One region of the Pseudoalteromonas agarivorans genome, then DNA from elsewhere that is predicted to be linked to it. Evidence: predicted binding sites of a transcription regulator. Region 1 holds the regulator's gene; each other region holds the start of a gene.
The links. The regulator LexA, encoded in region 1, represses DNA repair genes until DNA is damaged. The targets are predictions, from matches to a motif close to TACTGTATNNNNATACAGTA.
Positions count from the first base shown of each region.

Region 2: a site for LexA is predicted at 1,301-1,320, ahead of NQT65_RS05765 (YebG family protein). Genes of this name have one in related genera too.
Region 3: a site for LexA is predicted at 1,562-1,581, ahead of dinB (DNA polymerase IV). Genes of this name have one in related genera too.

Region 1 is NZ_JANIGJ010000012.1:76,751-84,157, forward strand. It holds gene NQT65_RS20265 (DUF2909 domain-containing protein) at 1-176, shown strand, start outside; gene NQT65_RS17775 (cytochrome c oxidase subunit 3) at 76-951, opposite strand; gene NQT65_RS17780 (cytochrome c oxidase assembly protein) at 987-1,517, opposite strand; gene ctaD (cytochrome c oxidase subunit I) at 1,517-3,109, opposite strand; gene coxB (cytochrome c oxidase subunit II) at 3,109-4,245, opposite strand; gene lexA (transcriptional repressor LexA) at 4,708-5,325, opposite strand; gene NQT65_RS17800 (PaaI family thioesterase) at 5,503-5,943, shown strand; gene NQT65_RS17805 (hypothetical protein) at 5,954-6,334, opposite strand; gene NQT65_RS17810 (DUF7218 family protein) at 6,566-6,817, shown strand; gene NQT65_RS17815 (hypothetical protein) at 6,961-7,407, shown strand, end outside.
Region 2 is NZ_JANIGJ010000002.1:307,281-314,687, forward strand. It holds gene dsbB (disulfide bond formation protein DsbB) at 1-411, shown strand, start outside; gene NQT65_RS05755 (DUF6170 family protein) at 413-715, shown strand; gene NQT65_RS05760 (ComEA family DNA-binding protein) at 727-1,023, opposite strand; gene NQT65_RS05765 (YebG family protein) at 1,369-1,683, shown strand; gene NQT65_RS05770 (M23 family metallopeptidase) at 1,822-2,985, shown strand; gene NQT65_RS05775 (bactofilin family protein) at 2,975-3,466, shown strand; gene NQT65_RS05780 (hotdog fold domain-containing protein) at 3,474-3,947, opposite strand; gene NQT65_RS05785 (multidrug effflux MFS transporter) at 4,131-5,324, shown strand; gene NQT65_RS05790 (LysE family translocator) at 5,321-5,962, shown strand; gene NQT65_RS05795 (methylglyoxal synthase) at 6,023-6,487, shown strand; gene yegD (molecular chaperone) at 6,498-7,407, opposite strand, start outside.
Region 3 is NZ_JANIGJ010000006.1:40,913-48,319, forward strand. It holds gene NQT65_RS11715 (M17 family metallopeptidase) at 1-258, opposite strand, end outside; gene dinB (DNA polymerase IV) at 498-1,550, opposite strand; gene NQT65_RS11725 (acyl-CoA thioesterase) at 2,026-2,448, shown strand; gene NQT65_RS11730 (aldo/keto reductase) at 2,515-3,567, shown strand; gene NQT65_RS11735 (hypothetical protein) at 3,721-4,599, shown strand; gene NQT65_RS11740 (fumarylacetoacetate hydrolase family protein) at 4,556-5,170, opposite strand; gene NQT65_RS11745 (ATP-binding response regulator) at 5,186-7,156, opposite strand; gene NQT65_RS11750 (response regulator) at 7,218-7,407, opposite strand, start outside.

The sequences.
Region 1 (7,407 bases):
CTGTGGTGGTTTTGGTGATGGTGATAGCCGCTGTAAAACTTGGTTTTATAAAGGCTAATCACTCACCATTAACCGTTACAACACATACACAAAAACAAATAAACACAGCCACACCACATCAACAAAATGCCAGTACCAAGCCGCTGCTTGAAACGCAAAATGTTTATCTTTCGTAAAGTGGCCTTTTAAAATACGCACAAATACAACAAACAAAATGATGGCGCCAAGGGTCACATGCATGCCATGAAAACCTGTCAGCAAAAAGAACGTATTCCCGTAAATGCCTGCATCTAGTGTTAAGTTTAAGTCGTTGTAGGCATAAATATATTCTTCTACCTGCAATGCTAAAAAGCACACACCCAATAAAATGGTTGCCCCTAGCATCACTTTTAGCGGTTTACGTTTATTGTTTTCAATGGCTACGTGAGCAAAATGCAAAGTAACCGAAGACGCTAATAAAATAAGCGTATTAATAAGGGGTAAGCCTTGCCACCCCATAGCTTGCGTGGTTTCACCTGCTGGTGTGGTTAGTAGTGGCCATACGGCCTCAAAGGTAGGCCAAAGCACCTCGTTGGTCATCGCATTATTCCCAGCGCCGCCAAGCCAAGGCACCGACAGTATGCGGGCGTAAAATAATGCGCCAAAAAAGGCCATAAAAAACATAACTTCAGAGAATATAAACCAGCTCATTCCTTGTCGAAATGAGCGGTCCATTTGCGCTGAATATAAGCCCTGATCAGACTCGCTAATTACATTTTTAAACCAGCTAAAAATCATATACAGCAGCACTGCAATGCCTGCATATAGCAGGTACACACCGCTGCCCCCTTCACTTTCTAAGTTCATGACTGTTAAAGCCGCACCCACTGCAATAAAAAATAACGCCACCGCGCCCACTATGGGCCAAGGACTTTGCTCGGGTACGTAGTAGTTTTCATAATCTTGATTCATGTTACTTGCTCCTAGTTTTACACTAGACATGCAGGCTAGTTATTACTTGCTACTAGCTGCTCACTAATATCAAATACGGTGTACGATAAAGTTAGCTCTTCTACATCGCTCGGCAGTGCGGTATCAACATAAAAAAGCAGCTTAAACTCAAGCTCTTCACCCGCTTTTAGGGGTTGTTGATCAAAGCAAAAGCACGCTATTTTATGTAAGTACTTGGCTGCCTTTCCGGGCGATACAGAAGGCACCGCTTGCATTACTTTATCAATATCACTGGTGTTTTTTGCGCTAAACATCACCTCACGCATGGCACCTGGTTTCACATCAACACTGTATTCTTTAGATTTAACAATAAACGGCGCACCACTTTGCGCATGGGTTGTAAAGCTCACACCTATTTCTCGATTTTGTGCAACCTGTGTACTTTGTTTAGCTTGCTCAAGCGATGGCTTGCCATTAAGCCCAGTTATGTCGCAGAACACGTCATATAAGGGCACTAAGGCAAATGCAAAAGCAAACATACCTATACAAATAAGAATTAGGCGCTTTAATAGCGGTGCATGTGTCATTATTTAATTTCCGGCGGCGTAGAAAAAGTATGATACGGCGCAGGAGAGTCCACTTCCCACTCTAAACCTTCAGCACCATCCCATACTTTTGCAGGGACTTTATCGCCCCCTCGGGCACATTTAATTACCACCGCCACAAAGAGTAACTGCGATAAACCAAAGGCAAACCCACCTATACTAATAATTGCGTTAAAATCAGCAAACTGCAGAGCGTAATCGGGAATGCGGCGCGGCATGCCTGCCAGCCCTACAAAATGCATAGGGAAAAACAATACATTTACGCTTACCAGCGATAACCAAAAATGCCACTTAGCCAAGGCAATGTTGTACATATTGCCCGTCCACTTAGGCAGCCAATAATAAGCCCCCGCCATAATCGAAAATATTGCCCCCGTAACTAACACGTAATGAAAGTGCGCCACCACAAAGTAAGTATCGTGATACTGAAAATCAGCAGGGGTTATAGCCAACATCAGCCCCGAAAAGCCCCCTAAGGTAAACAGCACAATAAAGGCAATACTAAATAGCATGGGCACTTCAAAACTTATTGACCCTCGCCACATAGTGGCCACCCAGTTAAATACTTTTACCCCTGTAGGCACCGATATCAGCATGGTCGCGTACATAAAAAATAGCTCGCCAGCAACCGGCATACCGGTCGTAAACATATGATGCGCCCACACTATAAAACTCAGTAATGCAATAGAGGAGGTTGCGTAAACCATTGAGGCATAACCAAATAGTTTTTTACGTGAGAATGTAGGCACTATGGTCGAAATAATACCAAAGGCGGGTAAAATCATGATGTACACTTCGGGATGGCCAAAAAACCAAAATATGTGCTGAAACATCACCGGATCGCCGCCGCCTGCCGCATCAAAAAAGCTGGTTCCAAAGTATTTATCGGTGAGCACCATAGTGACCGCTCCGGCCAGTACGGGCATAACAGCAATTAATAAAAATGCGGTTATTAGCCATGTCCATACAAATAATGGTAGCTTCATCCATGTCATGCCTGGGGCACGTAAATTAACAATGGTCACAATTACATTTATTGCGCCCATAATTGAGCTAATCCCCATAATGTGCACTGCAAACACAAACATTGCGGTGTTGTCGTTACTGTACGTTGTTGAAAGCGGCGCATAGAACGTCCAGCCAAATGCGGGGCCGCCTCCAGGCATTAATAACGATGCCAATAAAATTAAAAAAGCGAAGGGTAAAATCCAAAAGCTCCAGTTGTTCATTCTGGGCAGTGCCATATCTGGCGCGCCAATCATGAGCGGTACCATCCAGTTAGCAAGTCCCGTAAAGGCTGGCATTACAGCACCAAACACCATAATTAAACCGTGTACTGTGGTCATTTGGTTAAAAAAGTGTGGGTCTACCAATTGTAATCCTGGCTGAAATAACTCAGCCCGAATAACCATGGCCATTGCACCGCCAATTAAAAACATAGTCAGCGAAAAAATTAAGTACATGCTGCCAATATCTTTATGGTTTGTTGTGTATAACCAACGTTTAAAACCTTTGGCTGGGTGATGGCCGTGGTGAGCATCATTGGCGTTAGGTTGTTCTACTATGCTACTCATTAGTTCGCCTCCGCATCAAGTGCTGCCTGAATTTCACTAGGTTGGATGACATCACCCGTTTCATTACCCCACGCATTACGTTTATAGGTAATTACCGCTGCAAGTTGTTTAATTGAGAGCTGCTTTGCAAATGCCTGCATTGCAGTTCCTGGTCGGCCATGAATCACTACATCAATGTGATCTTTTATATCACCCAAAACAATGGGGCTGCCTTTTAGCGCAGGAAATACGCCCGGTAACCCCATACCTGTAGGTTGATGACACGCAGCGCAACTTGCCATATACACTTGCTCACCTAGTGTCATTAGCTCTTCTTTAGGAATTGTTTTATCAAGCAATGCCGCATCAGCAAGTGCGGCTTTTTGCTTAGCTTGCTTAGCATCTGCAAGCCATGCGTTAAAGTCCTCTTGCGATTTAGCTTCAACCACCACGGGCATAAAACCATGATCTTTACCGCACAGCTCTGCACACTGTCCCCGGTAAATACCTTCTTCGTTAATGTTGGTCCACGTTTCGTTGATAAACCCCGGATTGGCATCTTTTTTAACGGCAAAATCGGGTACCCACCAAGAGTGAATAACATCATCAGAGGTCATTAAAAAACGCACCTTTTGATTAATTGGCAGTACTAAAGGTTTATCAACCTCAAGTAAATAATTAGGGTTTTTATTAGCAAGGTTGGCTATTTCGTCTTGAGGGGTAGATAAAATAGAGTAAAACTCTACGTCTTCGCCCATATATTCATAATGCCACTTCCACTGTGACCCTGTAATTTTAATGGTTAAGTCGGCCTTACTGGCATCTTCCATCGCAATGAGGGTTTTAGTGGCAGGGATTGCCATGGCAATTAAAATAACAAACGGAATGGCAGTCCAAAGAATTTCTACTTTGGTACTTTCATGAAATTGGGCAGGAACTGCCCCTTTAGATTTACGGTGATGAATCAGTGCCCAAAACATTATTGCGAACACTATCACCCCAATCACACAACATATTAAAAATATGGTCATGTGTAGCTGATATACATTATTACTTATATCGGTTACGCCCTTGCGCATATTGTATTGGCTATTAGCCAGCACTTGCTGCGGGAACATAATCAACACAAGCCACAAGGTAGAGGTCAGTTTACCCATGTGACGGCTCCTTTGATGCTATTGCGAATGCAAAGCGAAGAGGCATACGGCTTAAACGCCAATTCGTTATTTTTATTTTTTAACCAATCTTATTTTTAATTGGTATCGCTAGGACAACAAAAGGTTTGTGTATATTGTGTGTTCTCATAACTAAAAAGCTGTGAGTTATTGTTAGTCCAGCACATTAATGATTAGCTAAAAAACGTACAACAAGCAAGTTTTAGTATAAAAAACAATCAAGTGATATTTTAAAATTGACTAAATGACGGCGTATTAAATTGTTATTTAACAGCCAAGATACGAGCAAAATTAAGGGATGTAACACGCTTAGGAAGATAAAAGTATGAGTGAAAAAAAGTTTACAGCCTAAATAATTTTAGGGCGCTTTGAGGTGGGGGAAGGTTTGTTTTTAAAACAAAAATGCACACTAAAAAGTGCGCATTTATAGATATTACTTAAAAATTACATCCAGTCGGCATTTCTTATTACGCCAACGGCTAACCCTTCAATATTAAAAGATTCGTTTTCAAGGTCTACCTCTATAGGCGTAAACTCTTCGTTTTCGGCGTGTAATAATACTTTTCGGCCTGCTTTTTCTAGGCGTTTTACGGTTACGTCTTCATCTACTCGTGCAACCACAACTTGGCCGTTTTCTGCTGTTTGAGTACGGTGTACGGCAAGTAAGTCACCATCCATAATACCTATATCTTTCATACTCATGCCGTTAACACGCAGTAAAAAGTCGGCGGCTGGTTTAAACATAAGTGGGTCTATTTTACAGTGACTCTCAACATGCTCTTGCGCCAAAATAGGCGAACCCGCTGCAACTCTACCTATTAATGGCAGACCCAGTTGCTCAGGCTCCTCTTCTTCAACCAATTGAATACCACGGCTTGCGCCTGGTTTCATTTTAATAACACCTTTTTTGGCAAGCGCTTTTAAGTGCTCTTCTGCGGCATTGGCACTTTTAAAACCGAGTGTTTGCGCAATTTCGGCACGTGTAGGAGGCATACCAGTGTCTTTAATAAAAACTTTTATTAGTTCGAGTATTTGAGCTTGGCGTTTAGTTAATGGTCGCATACAACTGGTTTTCCATACAGTACATTTAACTGTGAGTATATACAGTTAAATAAAAATCGCAAATTTAAATTGTGCTTTAAAATAGCTAAATACACCGCACCTGGATAAATTTTAGGTAATTACAGACGTTCAGTATTTAAAATGCTATAAATTTGCTTTCAATATAAAGGAGTAATTATGAGTATTTGGCATCAACCCATCACATTAGAGCTTTGCAAACAGTTAGATGAGGGAATAAACGGCCAAGGCACGCTAATGAAAACCATGGGCATAGAAATAACCGAAATAGGAGATGATTACCTAGTGGCTACCATGCCCGCAATTCCTGAGCATCATAATCCTATTGGTATGGTACACGGTGGCGCAAATGTGGTACTTGCCGAAACCGTAGCAAGCTACGCCGCTAACTTTGTAGTGGACTTTACAAAATTTTATTGTGTTGGACAGGAAATTAGCGCCAGCCACTTAAAGGCCTCTCGAAATGGCACTTTAACCGCCGTTACTCGTGCATTTCATATTGGTAAGCGCAGTTCTGTATGGGAAATAAAAATAACCAATAGCCGCGGCGAGCTTTGCTGCGTATCAAAAATGACCGCAGCGGTTGTCGAGCGCAAATAGTTAACTATGGCTACTTTTCGATAGGGTAAATCGTTATTTCCATACCAGCGCCAATTGCAGATATACGTAGCAGTGTATCTGCATGTAGAGCTTGGTTAAAACACTTAGGTGACGTGCCCGACTCAAAGCCTATATCAAACGTTCTGCGCGAACAGCTTAGCCACTGCTTAAGCGCATTACGTGAACACGACTCTATTAATTCACATAAGTGGTTGATTGCTTTGTCTGGCGTGGTTATATCACCTGAGGCTTCAATACGCGCCAATTGACGATATTCGTCTTTGTCATAATGCAAAACCATCGCGTTTTTCTTTAAGTCTGCCACTAGGGCGCTAATATCTTGTTTAGACTCAAGCTCTAGATCTACATTTAAAAATTGAATTTCCGACATTGTCTGCTTTTTACCCTCTTATAGTTTCATCGCAAACTTTAACGCAGTTTTACTTTTATACCAAATCAACTAAGCGCTAAACATGGCTTTATTCATAGAAAATACCTGTTTAAACGCCATTGGCACCTAATTTGCCTTATAAAACGGGTTAGGCTAGTTACGCTTAATTTTACCGTTTATGTATGAAAGTTATACACACACTGTGTAATTAAACGCTTCAGGAGGACAATTATGGTAGATCATGGCCCGCAAATTAAAAACGACGATCAGTACGATGCGCTTCGAGATGAAGGCATGAGCAAACAAAAAGCCGCGCGCATTGCTAATAGCAATACTCATAAAACCGCTGTTAAAGGCGGCAAAGCCTCAAAGTATGAGCAGCGCACTAAAAAGCAGCTGTACAATAAAGCTAAAGAGCTCGGCATTAGCGGCCGCTCAAAAATGAGCAAACAAGGGCTAATAAATGCCTTACGTGAGCATTAAACACAGCCTCACTGATTTTTTACCGCTCCTTTTTATTATTTTTATAAAGTTAGAGTAAGCTTATGAATAACTGCGACAAAATGCCGCAGTAAAAGCATGGGTTGTTGTAAAACACTAACGCTAAAAATAATAAGAAACACAAAATGAAAAAACAACTATTTAAGCGCGCTCGAAAACTACATAAGTGGCTAGGCTATTTACTTGCCTTACAAATTTTAGCTTGGCTTTTAGGCGGCTTAGTAATGAGCGCGATACCACTTGAATACGTACACGGTAAGCACCTTGCTAAGCGCACACTTACAAACCCATTTACTCAAGCAGACTACCCCACATCACTCGATAATATTACTGCCCAAGTGCCTAACCCCACGCAAATAGTGTTTGAGCACTTTTTAACGACCCCGCTTATTACTGTTATTAATACTGAGGAGCAGCAAAGCTTTAATGGTTTAACGGGGCGCCCTTTTCAGCCACCGACTAAAATACAAATTACCGCTAATGCACAAGCGCATTTACTCATCGACGCTAAGGCAATTAGCACTACACTTTTAAAACAAGGCACTCGAGAGGTGGGATACAAAAAAAATGTG
Region 2 (7,407 bases), on a different contig from region 1:
CTTGCTCCATGCATTATGTGTATTTACCAGCGAACTGCGGTATTAGGCTTATTAGGGGCAGGCATTATTGGCGCAACTAAACCACAAAGTAAATTAGTACGCGCTATCGCTTATTTAGTGTGGGGTGTATCAAGTGTGTGGGGTTACTTTATTGCGCGTGAGCACATTGAAATGCAAACAACCACCGATCCCTTTGCATTTAGCTGTGAGTTTGAGCCAAACTTTCCTTCATTTATGCCATTGCATGAATGGATCCCAAGCTTTTTTCAAGCCACAGGGGATTGCGGTAATATCGATTGGCAATTTGCGGGATTAAGTATGCCAGCATGGATGGAAATACTATTTTCGTTATTTACTATCACGCTTTTTGTAATTGTTACCACTCGCTTACTTACTAAAAAGACTATTTAATATGTTTACGTTTTTTACCAGTCAGCTGCCTGAACTAAAGCACCTTAAAGTGAGGCAGCGACAAGCCGTTGTTGCTATTGCGCTAAGCATGCTACCTGCCACCGATAGAGTGTTATTAAGAATAGTAAAGCTGATATTGCTCAGCCCATTGTTTTTATTATTTACTGTTTTTAAAGGGTGGGAACTCATTCCCTTTTTAATTTTAGGTGGCCTATGTTACCCGCTTTTAACAACCCCGATTGAAATAAACTTCGCTAAAAAATATTTAGCCAAAGCACTTGAGCAGTATTCACAGGGCGCTTAGCGCCCTGCCTATTATAAAGACACTTTTCCTTCTAGTTTAGCTACAAGCTTTTTACCTATTCCTTTTACGTTAGCTAAATCGCTCAGCTGGGCAAATTCGCCATTTTCAACCCTGTAATCAACAATAGCCTGCGCTTTTTTCTTACCAATACCAGGCAACTTGGCCAGCATTTCTGAATCGGCACTATTAATATTAATAACCGGCGCTTGCGGCATTTCAACCATAGGCTTATCTTCAACAGGGTTAGCGTGGGTAAACGCGCTAAAGCTTAAAAAGCTAATAATAAGTAGCGTTAATAGATTTTTCATTTGTCATTCCTTATTTTTGTTTATACCAAAGCGTTATAGTTAAACGGCTAATTTGGCTTTAAACATGTGCTTAATTTTTATTTGAGGAAATAATGTTAAATAAGGAGCAACGCGCATCACTTACATTATTTCCAGTGCATAATCACCTAAATCCGAAAACCTAAAATGCAGCTGGTACAACAAGTGATTGCTTAACTAAAGTAAAGTTACGCTTTTTTGTCAAATTGATGACAAGCTAAAAATGCACCAAATACTTGCAATTTTACACACAAACATTTACTGTATATAAAAACAGTGACCTACGGGTCAGTAACCACATTACCACGCAATCAAGCAGGAGAGATCATGGCTGTTGTTGTTAAATATGTTGTAGAACGAAACGGAGTTGAGCGAATGACGTTTACTACTAAAAAAGAAGCGGATGCCTATGACAAAATGCTCGATATAGCAGAATCGCTTGAAGTAATGCTGGAAAAAGTAGATGTGCCACTGAGCGAGCAACAGGTTGAATCGCTTGCGCTTGAAATTGCAAAGAGTAAAGATGACTTTATGGCGGTGTTAAAAGGCGCAAAAGAGCCCACAACAAAAAGTACAGCTAAAGCTAAAAAAGCCGACAACGTAGCATCAATAAAAGATAACGACGAGCAACAAGCTAGCTAATTTGTGACTATTTTAAATAAAGGGCTGCTACTAAATAGCAGCCCTTTTTTATTAATTTTTGAACAGTTACAAATTTTTTCTGGCTTTTTAAACTGAAATTGATACATTAATCCGGTTAATAGCGAGTGTTTATGTGCCATGTCAGTATTTATTAAGTCTTTTTACCAAAAATTTTTCCCAGCCCGTCAGTTGCTTATTCGTCAAAATGGCGAAGTTAAGCATGTTGTTTTGGCGCCTTGGTTTCAGCTTTTTACAGTACTGCTTATTTTAGGCACTATTACTTGGGTCGGTATTTCTAGTTTTCGTGTTTATAGCCAAACAAATAAAATTACCGACATAGAACAAAGCCAAATTGACAAACAACAAGTGTGGCAAAAGCAGATCCAAGAACAAAAAGCACTGCACGCTAAGCAATTAGAGCAACTTGCTGTACTAGAGCAAAAGCAGGCACTTTTGCAAGGTATGATTGAATCCCTCCCCGCATCTATTAGTAAAGAGACAATAAAACTAGAAGAACAACTTGAATCGCCTGTTAATCAAGACAAAGGCGAGTTTCATGAACCACTTGTAGATGAAGAGCCGAAAAACAAACACGCCAGCCTTCTAACGCCAATCACTTTTGCCGCACGTTATGAGCGCTTAAATAAATACTACGAGCACAATTTTGCGCTTATTGATGCGCAAATTAATAAACGCCATGATGCAATTTTAGCGATGCTAAAAGGCGCAGGCTTAGAATCAGCCCTTGAACAACATTTAGCACTGGGCGCACAAACCACTGCGCAAGGTGGCCCGTTAGATGTATTTGATGAAACTAAAATACCAGGGCAGTTTTTAGCCATTGTTGATAAGCTATTATTACTTAACAACCTTGAAAACTTTTTAACAGAGCTGCCTAACTCACTGCCCTTGCCTGCAGCTAAATACTATATTTCGAGCAACTTTGGGTTACGTAAAGATCCGATGAACAACCGCCGCGCTTTTCACAAAGGTGTTGATTTAGCTGGCTGGCATAAAACCGAAATTTTTGCCCCTGCTGATGCACGTGTATTGCGCGCTGGTAAAAATGGCGGCTATGGTAACTTTATCGAGCTAGAGCACAAAAATGGCTTGGTCACCCGTTTTGGCCACTTAAATAAAATTAAAGTGAAAAAAGGCCAAACAATTGCTAAAAATGAGGTAATTGGATTAATGGGCAGTACTGGCAGAAGTACCAGCACCCACTTACACTATGAAGTGTTACTCGATGGCAAACATGTCAATCCTCTAAAAATAACAAAGGCGCTTTCTCGTGTTCGGTAAAAAAAAGCAACCAAGTAGTCAAACTACGTTAAAAAGAGTAAATCATACCCCTTCTATTATTTCTGAGGATGTGCGCTTAACTGGCACACTTACCAGCCAAGGCGAAGTGCAGCTAGATGGCCGAATTGATGGCGATATAAAGGCAGAGCACCTGGTAATTGGCTCTACCGGCATTGTTGAAGGTGTGGTTGAAGCTAAAAGTGTCATTGTAAAAGGTAAAATTATTGGCTCACTAAACGCAAGTGAAGTGAATATTCAAAGCAGCGCTCACGTACATGGCGATGTTTTTCACGACACACTAAGTATTGATGCGGGAGCCATTATTGAAGGCAGCTTAAAACAGCGCTTTGAAAAAGAAGAACCGGAACTTATTAGCGAAGATTTAAAGCCGGCTAAAGAAGTAAAAACTTTGCTTGATGATGCTGATAGCGACTTGTCGTTTGTTAATAAGCAAGCCGCTGATAAAGCCAAATCTAATTAAGCGCTCATTACTTTTTCTCGGTTATGTACATCGTAATATCTGCAGTGAACACCAGTTCATTGCGGGTATTGTAAAGCTTAACTGGCACTACTAAATCTTCTTTATCTACCCATTGGCGAGGCAAGTCGATTTCTGCAATAGCAGTTACATCGGTATCAACCTTTGCTAAATAGTGTACCGTCATTCCTTTTGGGATCCAGCGATGCGTTTTATAAGGCACGGTGGCATCTACCATTACACCAGCACACAGCTCAGCTAAGTTACATTGTGCAATAGCATGAATAGTCCCAATATGGTTATGCACACTACGGCGGTTTTTTACGACAGCGCTACAGTGCCCTTCTCTTAAATCGAGCACGTAAGGTTTCATTGAGCCAAAATACGGGGCTTTTATGCATACCGCTTTGCTAAACAACCAATTGCCAAAAGGTAAGCGTTTAAATTTAAGCCAGGTTTTTAAAAGGGCTGATTTATTACTCATTGTTATTTCCCATTTTGTGTTTATAAATCCAAATTAACACATCAGACCAGTTAAAAAAAGCGCAATTCACCGCGCTGTTAATCCTAATGTCATGAAATATTTATCACAATAAAGCGAGGCTCACTCATAAGCCCTTTCTTTTTTATAAGCGGGCACCTAAAATAGCCAGCAAAAGGAGACCTAATGCAAACACAGCCCGCTAAACCTAACTTAATTTTATTACTCATCTTAGCGTTACTCGTAATATTTTGCCCTATGGCAATTGATATTTATCTTCCCGCTTTTCCAACTATTGCCACGCAATTTAACGTAACCGAACAACAGGTTCAGCAAACAGTGGCTATTTTTATGCTTACTGTGGGTTTAGGGCAATTAATTGCAGGGCCGCTTGCCGATAAGTTTGGCCGAAAGCCGGTAGCGGTTGTAGGTGTTAGCTTGTATGCAGGCTCAGCCTTACTTGCCTACATGGCACCCTCTTTTGCTGTATTAATGTTTGCACGCGCTCTGCAAGGGTTAGGTGCATGTGCTACGTTTGTTGTTGCTTTTGCCATTGTACGTGATAAATACGGCAGCGAACGCAGCGGGCAAATGATTACCTATTTAAATGGAATTGTGTGTTTTATTCCTGCGCTTGCGCCTATTTTAGGTGCTTGGCTTACCGTGCAATTTGGCTGGCGCATGAACTTTATGTTTTTAACCTTGTTTGCGTTAGCGGGCCTAGTCATTACGCTCACCTTATTTAGAGAAACCCGCCCTGCTGATAGTCACTACCAAGGGCATATATTGGACTTACGCCGCTTTGTGCCAATATTAAAAACACCGATATTTTTATTTAATAGCTTACTGTGTATGGTCGCCATGTCGGCGATTCTTGTGTATGTCACCTTGGCACCTGGGTGGATCATTACGCACTTAGGGGGCACCGTTGCCGACTTTACTTTTTGGTTTACGCTCAATGCCGTATTAAGTATTGTAGCCAGCTTTATTACGCCCATTTATATTAAACGTAATAGCCAAAAAGCCCTGCGCGTTGGAGTTACAGTATTGGTAGCCTCTGGCATATTAATGATTGCACTTAGCCATATAGAATCGGCCATTGCGCTTATGCTACCTATTTTAATTGCTGCACTTGGTTTTGCCCTGAGCTTAGGCTCTGCGGCTGGTATGGCGTTATCGCGCTTTCCAAAACAAGCCGGTACAGCCTCTGCCTTAATTGGTGCTATGCAAATGAGTGGCGCTAGTGTGCTTGTGTTTTTAACGCAATATTTAGGCCTTAGCACACCTTGGCTAATTGCTTTTCATTTATTGTTACTGGCACCACTTTGGCTAATTTTAATGAGTAAAAAAGCCCATACATTGCACCCGGTTAATACATGATCAACCCTGATTTTTTAGTATCCTTTTTACTAGCGAGCTTTTTAATGGCGGTGGCCCCTGGGCCATCAAACGCATTTTTAATGGCGCAAACATTTGCCAATGGCAGAGCGGCAGGTATGCAAAGCGCATTTGGCTTTGCTTTAGGTGGAGTAATACACACATTTTTTGCTGTTATTGGATTAAGCGCGGTATTAAAAGCCTCGCCCACCGCTTATAGTGCAGTACAGTACTTAGGCGCGGCTTATTTGTGCTATTTAGGGCTTGTGATGATTAAAAGCACTTTTTCGCAGCCAAATACCGTGGATTGCGCTAGTGATGATAAGCCTCATGTAAGCACCAGTAAAAAGCCAAATGTCATGTTTCAAGCCATGATGACCGAGGTATTAAACCCTAAAGTCGCGTTATTTTTTATTGCTTTTATCCCTCAGTTTGTAGACCCAAGCTTATCATCGGCAACGTTTCAATTAGCATTTTTTGGCCTGCTCTACCCTATTTTTGCTTTCCCAATTGACTGTACGTATATTTACTTTGGCGACAAAATAGCGCAATTTTTCAAAAAATACCCACATAGCCAACTTTGGATAGACCGAGTGACCGGCATGGTATTTATTGCACTGGCCATTAATTTATTATACTAATTACACTAAATTGGTATTACTTAACCAAAACCTTGGTTACTCAACAAAATAAGATGCAGCATGGAACAAAAAAAACAATCGCTACCCGCTAATAAAAATATTGCCTTAGTTGCGCATGATGGTAAAAAAGCCGCGCTGAAATTATGGTGCGAAAAACACAAAGAAGCCTTAAGCAGACACACCTTATACGGTACTGGCACTACAGGCCATTTAATCGAAAAAACCACCGGGCTAGAGGTTATTCAGCTATTAAGTGGCCCTATGGGGGGCGATCAACAGCTAGGAGCTAAAATTGCCGAGCACGAGATTCATGTACTGGTGTTTTTTTGGGATCCGTTGGCATCGCAACCACACGACCCTGATGTTAAAGCACTACTGCGTTTAGCTGCTGTTTGGAATATTCCCGTGGCCTGTAATGAAGTCAGCGCCGACATGTTATTAAGCTCGCCCTTAATGGACACTGAGCTTGAACGTACTTTGCCAGATTACGAAAAATACCTCGCAACCCGACAAATCAGTCTTTAAACCTTTTAAGCTACTTATAAAGCATGCTGGCCCATTTTGTTAGGCCAGCCGTTACACTACCAAAGTGATCGCCATTCAGCATTTTAATATCACCTAAATGCTCACTTAACGCGGCTTTAATAAGTGGTGACTGCGCACTCCCCCCTGTTAAATAAATAACGTCTGGGGTGGTTCCTGCATCGGTAATTGCTTGTTTTGCTAACGTTACTATTTGGCTAATACTACTTTCTACTGCAACCGCTAAATCGCTAACCGATAGGTTTTTACTAAGGTCATTATCTAAAAAGCGAAGATCGCAATCAAAAGCATCTGCCGATGAAAGCGCTATTTTAGCCGCCTCACCTTGCTGTACCAACTGATGGCCCTGTTTATTTTGCTGTAAATGAATTAAGCGTTTGAAAAGCGCAGGTGCACTGACATCGCGTAATTGGGCAGTGAGTTCTCGATAGTGGCTTTCACTATAAAACTGACTTTGTAAATTTACATCATTAATTTTACAGGCTTGCCAAAAAGGTTGGTTTGGTAAAGGTAGGCCGGATTTAAAGGTACTGCCTAAACCAAGCAATGGCATTAAACCATGAAAACTAAGCGCTATATCTAAGTCATTCCCGCCAACTCGCTTACCGCTGTGGGCTAAAAAGTCATTATCGCGTTCACTGTTACCTCTAAAGCTTGGCCCCATTTGTACAAACGAGCAATCGCTGGTACCACCGCCAATATCAATAACCAGCACTTTTTGGTCTTCCACTAAACTACTTTCGTAATCAATCCCTGCTGCAAGCGGTTCGTATAAAAACTCCACATCTTTAAAGCCCGCACGCTTAGCTGCGCGCTCTAAAATACCTACAGCTTGCTGATTTGACTGCTCACCGCCAACGGCCTGAAAGTTAACTGGACGACCAATAACCGTTTGCGTAAGT
Region 3 (7,407 bases), on a different contig from region 1:
AAAGTAGCGTCTTACATCATCGTAATCGCGGTTAAGCGGCCCCGTAGGTGCTAAAACAACGCGTACATTATCAACCACTAAAAACGTAACTTGTTTACCAATACGAGAATCTACTTTAGCGTGTGATTCGATAGCATCACTTAATGAGTTATTGGCTAATTGAGAAAAGTCATCACTAATTATAATAAGTGCATCGTGAGAAAATGAGTCAAAGCTTGCACTAAGTGATTGTGCAGCTATCGCTTGAGGATATGCCATAAGTAAAACTCCTGTTAGAAAACATAAGGGGCTATTATCGTTGATATAAAAACACAAAACCAGCCAACTGCGATCAGCTCATTTTAATCTGGCAACTTGGTTTTACAGCAAACTAAAGTGACTCCATGTTTTAAGAAGAAATTAACAACCACTATATAGTTTTTAGTAAAGGCAGCCCCTGCTTATACCACGTTTAAATTACTTTGCTAAAGCACTCTAAATTGCAAAAAAGCGTGTAGTTAATCAAGAATACTCAGTTGCAAATTTAAATTAGGTTCATTTTTAACACCTACCCCAATACCTAATAAGCGAACCGGTTGCTGCATACCCCGTTGATACGCCTTAGAGAGTAATTCAGTAAAAATAGCAGTATTTAATTGATGATGAGCTTGATCCGCTGAGGTAACAACAAAGTTTGCAAACTTCACTTTTACGCTTAGCTTATTAATACGGTTTTGTAGCTGTTGCTTATTAAGACGCGCTGTTAGCTCTTCCAGTAATTTAGGTAACTGATCTAAACATTCTTGTAAGCTATTTTTATTGTATTCATAGGTGTGTTCAACACTAAGCGATTTACGCACTCGCTCAGTGGTTACTTTACCAATATATTCGCCAGCACATTTTTGATAAAGCGATACACCAAAATTCCCCACATGCTGCTGCATCCAATTAACGCCTTTCTCGCGAACGTCTTTACCTGTGTATAACCCCTTTAAATTAAGCTTTTCGAGGGTTACTTTGCCCACACCAGGGATTTTACCCAGCGGTAAATTATTTAAAAACGCATCAACTTCATCCGGCAAAACCACAAATTGGCCATTGGGTTTATTTTCGTCACTGGCTATTTTGGCAATAAACTTAATGGGGGCAACTCCGGCAGAGGCAGTAAGGCTGGTATCGTTATAAATATCTGCTCTAATTTGCTGAGCAATAAGCGTTGCGCTGCCTTTGCATGCGGTGCTGTTGGTTACATCGAGGTAAGCTTCATCAAGCGACAGCGGCTCTATTTGGTCGGTGTAGCGTTTAAATACAGCGCGTATTTGGTTAGAAATTTCTTTATAAACCGCCATGCGCCCAGGCACAATAACTAAATCGGGGCATAATTGCTTAGCGTGGTAGTTAGACATAGCCGAGCGAACACCATATTCGCGCGCTATATAATTTGCTGTAGAGAGCACACCACGACGGCTATTGCCACCAATCGCTAAAGGCACACTGGCAAGTTTGGGGTTATCGCGCATTTCAACCGCTGCATAAAAGCAGTCCATGTCGATATGAATAAACTTTTTCATTACCACATAACAACTGTTTATTTATACAGCCATTATTAAGGATTCACTTTCATTAAGCAAGTCCATTAAAGCCTGTTTAGCTTGCTAAAGTTAAAGCGCTACTAGGTGTAGCGCGTTAAACCGCGCAAGCTTTAAACCGCTTTTTTAAAACGGCTGCTTAAAGCGCTTTGATTTTTTAAAGCAATGTAGCCAAAAAACAAACTCCAATAAAAACCCCGCAGCTAAAAGCATTATGCCGCCGGAGGCATTACCCATTGCATAGCAAGCAAAAGACGCTATAAAAACTAAACTGGCTAAAGCCCAATTAATTATATTTTGCATGTGTGTTCTCGTGTGTGTGTTGTCTGTGTTATTTAACTGTAGTCCTAAAAATAAATAGGTACAATCATCTTATAAAAAAACATGGCATTTATTGTCTTGAGCTACAAACACCATATTGATAACCTCATTCATTTAAAACTAAGAGTACACATACATGCAAAGGTTCAAAGATCAGCACCCTATTCATACCGATATCACCGTAGCATGGGCCGATATGGACGCCCTACAACATGTTAACAACGTGGTGTACTTGCGTTATTTTGAAATTGCGCGTATCGATTTTCTAAATAAAATAAATCAGTTTGATACGATAAAACCAGGTGGAATAGGCCCAGTCATTAGTGAAAACAATATTCGCTATAAACGTCCAGTGACCTTCCCAGATACCTTAACCGTAGGTATTACTATTTCAGATATAAAAAGCGACCGTTTTATGATGAATTACTCTGTATTTAGCCATGCTCAGCAAGCTATTACTACCACAGGCTATTCTCAAGTTGTTATGTTTGACTTTAAAACAGGACAAAAAGCGGCGATTTCAGAGCCATTACTATCGGCACTACATCAATTCGCTTAAGTAGGTTTATTGCGAATTGGTATTAATTATCCACTCTCAAGATCTTACATAATTTAAGGATTTTAAATGCAATACAGTCCGTTAGGCAGCAGCGGTGTTGATGTTTCTAGAGTATGCTTAGGCAGCATGACTTGGGGTAAACAAAATACCCAGCAAGACGCCGATGAGCAAATAGCTTATGCCTTGGCACAAGGCGTTAATTTTATAGATACTGCCGAAATGTATGCCGTTCCTCCTTCACCAGAGACCTACGGTAAAACAGAGCAAATTATAGGTAACTGGCTAAGTCGTAATGCGCAAAAGCGCAGCGATATTGTATTGGCGAGTAAAATTGCAGGCAATGGCTTGTCGTGGGTACGAGATGGCGGCGATATAACACGCAGCGCTGTCATTGAGGCCGTAGATAACTCACTTAAACGCCTACAAACCGACTACATAGATTTATACCAATTGCATTGGCCTAATCGCTCTACCCCACATTTTGGCAGGCAGTGGCCAGGTAAACTCACTTTTAGTGACGTAGATACTGAGCAACAACAAGCGGGTATGCTTGATATTTTAGAGGGCCTTAATGAGTGTGTTAAAGCCGGAAAAATAAAATATTGTGGCCTTTCAGATGACACCCCATGGGGCATTAGCCAATTTTTAAATTTAGCAAAAGCGCATAACTTACCGCGTATGGTGTCTATTCAGAACGAGTTTAGCCTGGCGCACGCTAAAGATTGGCCCTATTTAATTGAGCAGTGTATCCATGAAGACATTGCTTATTTACCTTGGTCGCCGCTTGCTGCTGGCCTGCTAACGGGTAAATACCTAAACGGCGCACGCCCAGCGGGCTCGCGTTGGACATTTATGCAGCGCAATGGCATTTTTAGAGATACCCCTAACGCGCAAAAAGCCACGCAGCGTTATGTAGAGCTTGCACATGCAAGCGGCATAACCCCAGCCCAATTGGCTCTTGCTTGGTGTAATCAAGTCGATGGCGTTACCTCGTCAATTATTGGTGCGACCAGCATCGCCCAATTAAAAGAAGACATTGACGCTTTTAGCATAACTTTAAGCGACGACACTCTAACTGAAATTGGCACTATTTTTAAAGATTACCCGCAGCCATATTAAACCAAAATAATAGGCAGTTTTTTTACTGCCTTTTTCTCTCTTACATTTGAACATATACAAAGTAAAACTATACTAAAGTTAACTTAAATGGATTATTTTTAGTGAGTTATGCTTAGAAATGTAATTTTATTCTTTGGTGTCCTAGGTGGTTTAATGCGTTACGGGTACGCTGACAATACTCACCCAATTAAAGAAATTGTATGGCTACAAAGTTACACGCCCCCCTTTCATATGGATAAAGATTCGCATGCGCCGCAAGGTGGTATTTGCGACAACCTCACCGAGCAACTAATTAACAGCATTGATGATGTAAAACACACACGACTAATCGTGCCGCAAGAGCGAATTAATAAGCACTTAAATGAAGGCGATAATGTATGCTTTCCGTGTGTTATTCATAAAAAAACGGCCAATGGGGTGTTACAGTTTTCTACCCCCACCACGGTTTACCCGCCTTTTTCGGTTTTAACCACTCAAAAACTTGCTCCAGAAATACACGCTAAGTATGGCAGCCCTATTAAACTTATTCATTTATTGTCAGACGAGCAATATGTGTATGGTCAAGCCGCGGCGCGCAAGTTTACTTCAAAAATTAATAAAATAATCGAAAACACCACGGTGTATCATAAAGCATCGCTAAGCTGGAGCAGCGAAAATGAAAGCCAAGCTGTTATTGCTCGCTTGAGTCGCGGCTTTTTAGATTACACAATAGACTACCCGTTTATGAGGGATTATTTTGTCAACCACAGTAAGTTTAAAAATATAGTCAGTTTACCAATTGAAGAAGACCCTAGAGAGTTTGTTTTAGGGGCTATAGGGTGTGCAGTAAGAGCACCGAATGATTTTGCTACCAAGGCGCTTAATAAAATAAATAAAGCGCTACATAAGCAGGTATTACAATCGCCTGCTTATATAAATAGTCAGCGCTTTTGGTTAGAGCAAAGTTTTCCGCAGTTTACTAAGCATTACCAACAGCAAATACTTAATCCTATTGTGCCTGCCAACTTTGCGATAACAAGCAGGTCGAATTAGCATACAAGCTTACTGTAAATACGCTGTTTGCAGGCACTTCCCCTACGCCTGCAGGCGTTCCTGTCATTATTACATCGCCATTTTCTAAGTGCATAAACTCATTAATTTCACTTAAAATATCTTTAGGCTTGTGTATCATAAATTGCGTATCGCCTTGTTGAATAACGTTATCGTTAATTTTAAGCTCAAACGTAAACGCCTGCTCAGCATCCGCTATAGCGACAAAGGGCGTTAATAATACCGAGCCGTTAAACGCCTTGGCGCGCTCCCACGGTAACCCTTTATTTTTAAGCTTACTTTGCACGGTACGTTTAGTTAAATCCAACCCTAAACCTACGCCTGCCAACTCATTATTTTTAATAACAAAACACAGCTCGGTTTCATAGTGCAGTGTGTCGTTATTGTGCGTAGCAAATAAGGTAGACGAAAGCGCACTGTTCGGTTTATTAAACAATACCATTTGATCTGGTAGCTCATTATTAAGCTCGGCAATATGCGCGGTGTAATTACGCCCAACGCATACTACTTTAGAGGGTGTTAATATCTCACTTTCTAGTTTTATCGACTGCATAAAATAACTTCTAAATTACGAGCTGATCAAGGTTTCTAATAAGCTCAGATTAATCGGTTTCAAAAGTACATGATTAATATTTAAATCTTTGATCTGCTTAGGATCGGGCTCTGCACCACTAACAATCACCAAGCTTAAGTCAGGGTAACGTTCGTTAATTTGCTTACCTAAATCTACACCACGCCCGTCAGGTAAGTGCATATCTAGCAATACCTTATTAAATTGTTGGTCATGATTGAGGGTTTGTAAACACTGTGCACACGTTGAGGTAATAACGGTTTCTACCCCTAAACTTTCTAGCAGCAACTGCGTAATTTGCGCTGCATCTTGGTCGTCCTCAACCAATAAAAAGCGCTGTTTTTTCTCTATTACAGCTTTGTCGCTGTGAATGTTTTTAGCTTGAGGCGCATGCTCTGGCGATACTAAGTAATCTTGTAAGCATTGATACAAAGAAGAGCTATCAACGGGCTTTGGTATTACATCGTTAAAGCCAAGGGCTGCAAGTTCTTCATGTATACCTTTCATAGTGGCGGCAGTAAGCGCAATAATTGGGCCTGTATAGCCCATTTTTCTAAGCTCTATTGTCGCTTCTTTACCACCCATTACAGGCATATGTATATCAATAAAAATAATGTCGTAAGGTGAGCGGTACGCCTCGGCAATTCTTACTTTTTCAAGCGCTTGCTGGCCATGTTCGGCGTAGTCTACACGCGCACCACATGTGCTAATCATATGGCCAACTAACATGCGTAAATCGCGTAAATCATCAACCACTAATACGCGGCCGGTCACTTTGCATGGTGCTGATTTTGTCTGTAATTGCGAGCCACTGCTAAAGTTTAATACTTGGCGTTCTACTTCACTTATATCACCTGGGTACACCGAAATAGTAAAGGTAGAGCCTTCTCCCATTCTAGAGGTTAAATCAATACTGCCGTGCATACGCGTTAATAGCTCGGCACAAATAGCAAGGCCTAAGCCTGCTCCGCCAACAGAGCGCGATTCTACATCGGCTATTTGCTCAAAGGGTTTAAAAATTAATGCTTGTTTTTCAGGGGCAATCCCCATGCCTGAGTCTTTAATACTAAAAAATAGCATTTCTTGGCCTTCAACCCACTCGGTCCAGGCACTAACCACTATTTCGCCCTTTTCAGTAAATTTAACCGCATTATTGATTAAGTTAATGAGTATTTGGCGTACGCGGGTGGCATCTACTCTAACAATAAGAGGTAAAGGCTGTAGAGACTCAAAGCGAAGCTTTAAACCTTTATCAAGCACAGATACACGCATTAAGGTGTAAACATCAGCCAGCATGCTATCTAAGTTTACTTCACTTAAGGTGAGCTCTAATTTGTCGGCAGCAATTTTAGATAAATCGAGCACGTCGTTTAACAAGCTCAGCAAGTGCTTACCGTTTCGGTAAATAACCCCTAATTCGTTTTCGGCCTGTTTGCTAAAGTCGCTTTGTAGCAGTAACTCTGTGTAACCTAATATAGATGAAAGCGGGGTACGTAATTCGTGGCTTAAGTGGGCTAAAAATCTGTCTTTTGAGCGGTTCTCTGCCTCGGCTTTTAAACGCTCTACTCGCTCGCCTTCAACATCTTTACGCGCTAAAGCATAACGTATAGCGCGAGCAAACCGGCTCGAACTCATTTCTGTTTTTATAAGGTAATCTACCGCGCCGGCATCAAGTGCTGCAGAGTCTAATTCATCATTAGATTGCCCCGTAAGCATAATAATTGGCCCGCTAAATCCATTAGCAATGGCCTTTTTTAATACACTTAGCCCATTTGAGGCGCCTAATCGATAATCAAGCAAACAAATATCGTGATCGTTTTTACTTAAAATGCTTATTGCTTGCTCAGGAGAGCTTATCCATTCTATGTCAAATGTATGTGAATCTAACTGATCTAAGTAGTCGCAAGTGAGAATGTAATCATCTTCATCGTCTTCTACTAAAAGTAAGCGAGTCACTTTATCTAACATACTACCTCCTTTTAATTGCATTTAATAAGCCCCTAATTAGGGGCTTAATGTTGCTACTTATCTAGTCGTTAAACGTTGTCGGCAGCTCTACAAATTCTACCCAGTATTTTCCTAGGGTTTTCATTAAATCAACCAAGCCATCAAATGTTACCGGTTTAGTAATATAAGAGGCCGCTCCTAAGTTATAACCTTTAACCATGTCTTCTTCTTGCTTAGAGGTGGTTAAAATAACAACCGGTATGCCTTTAAGG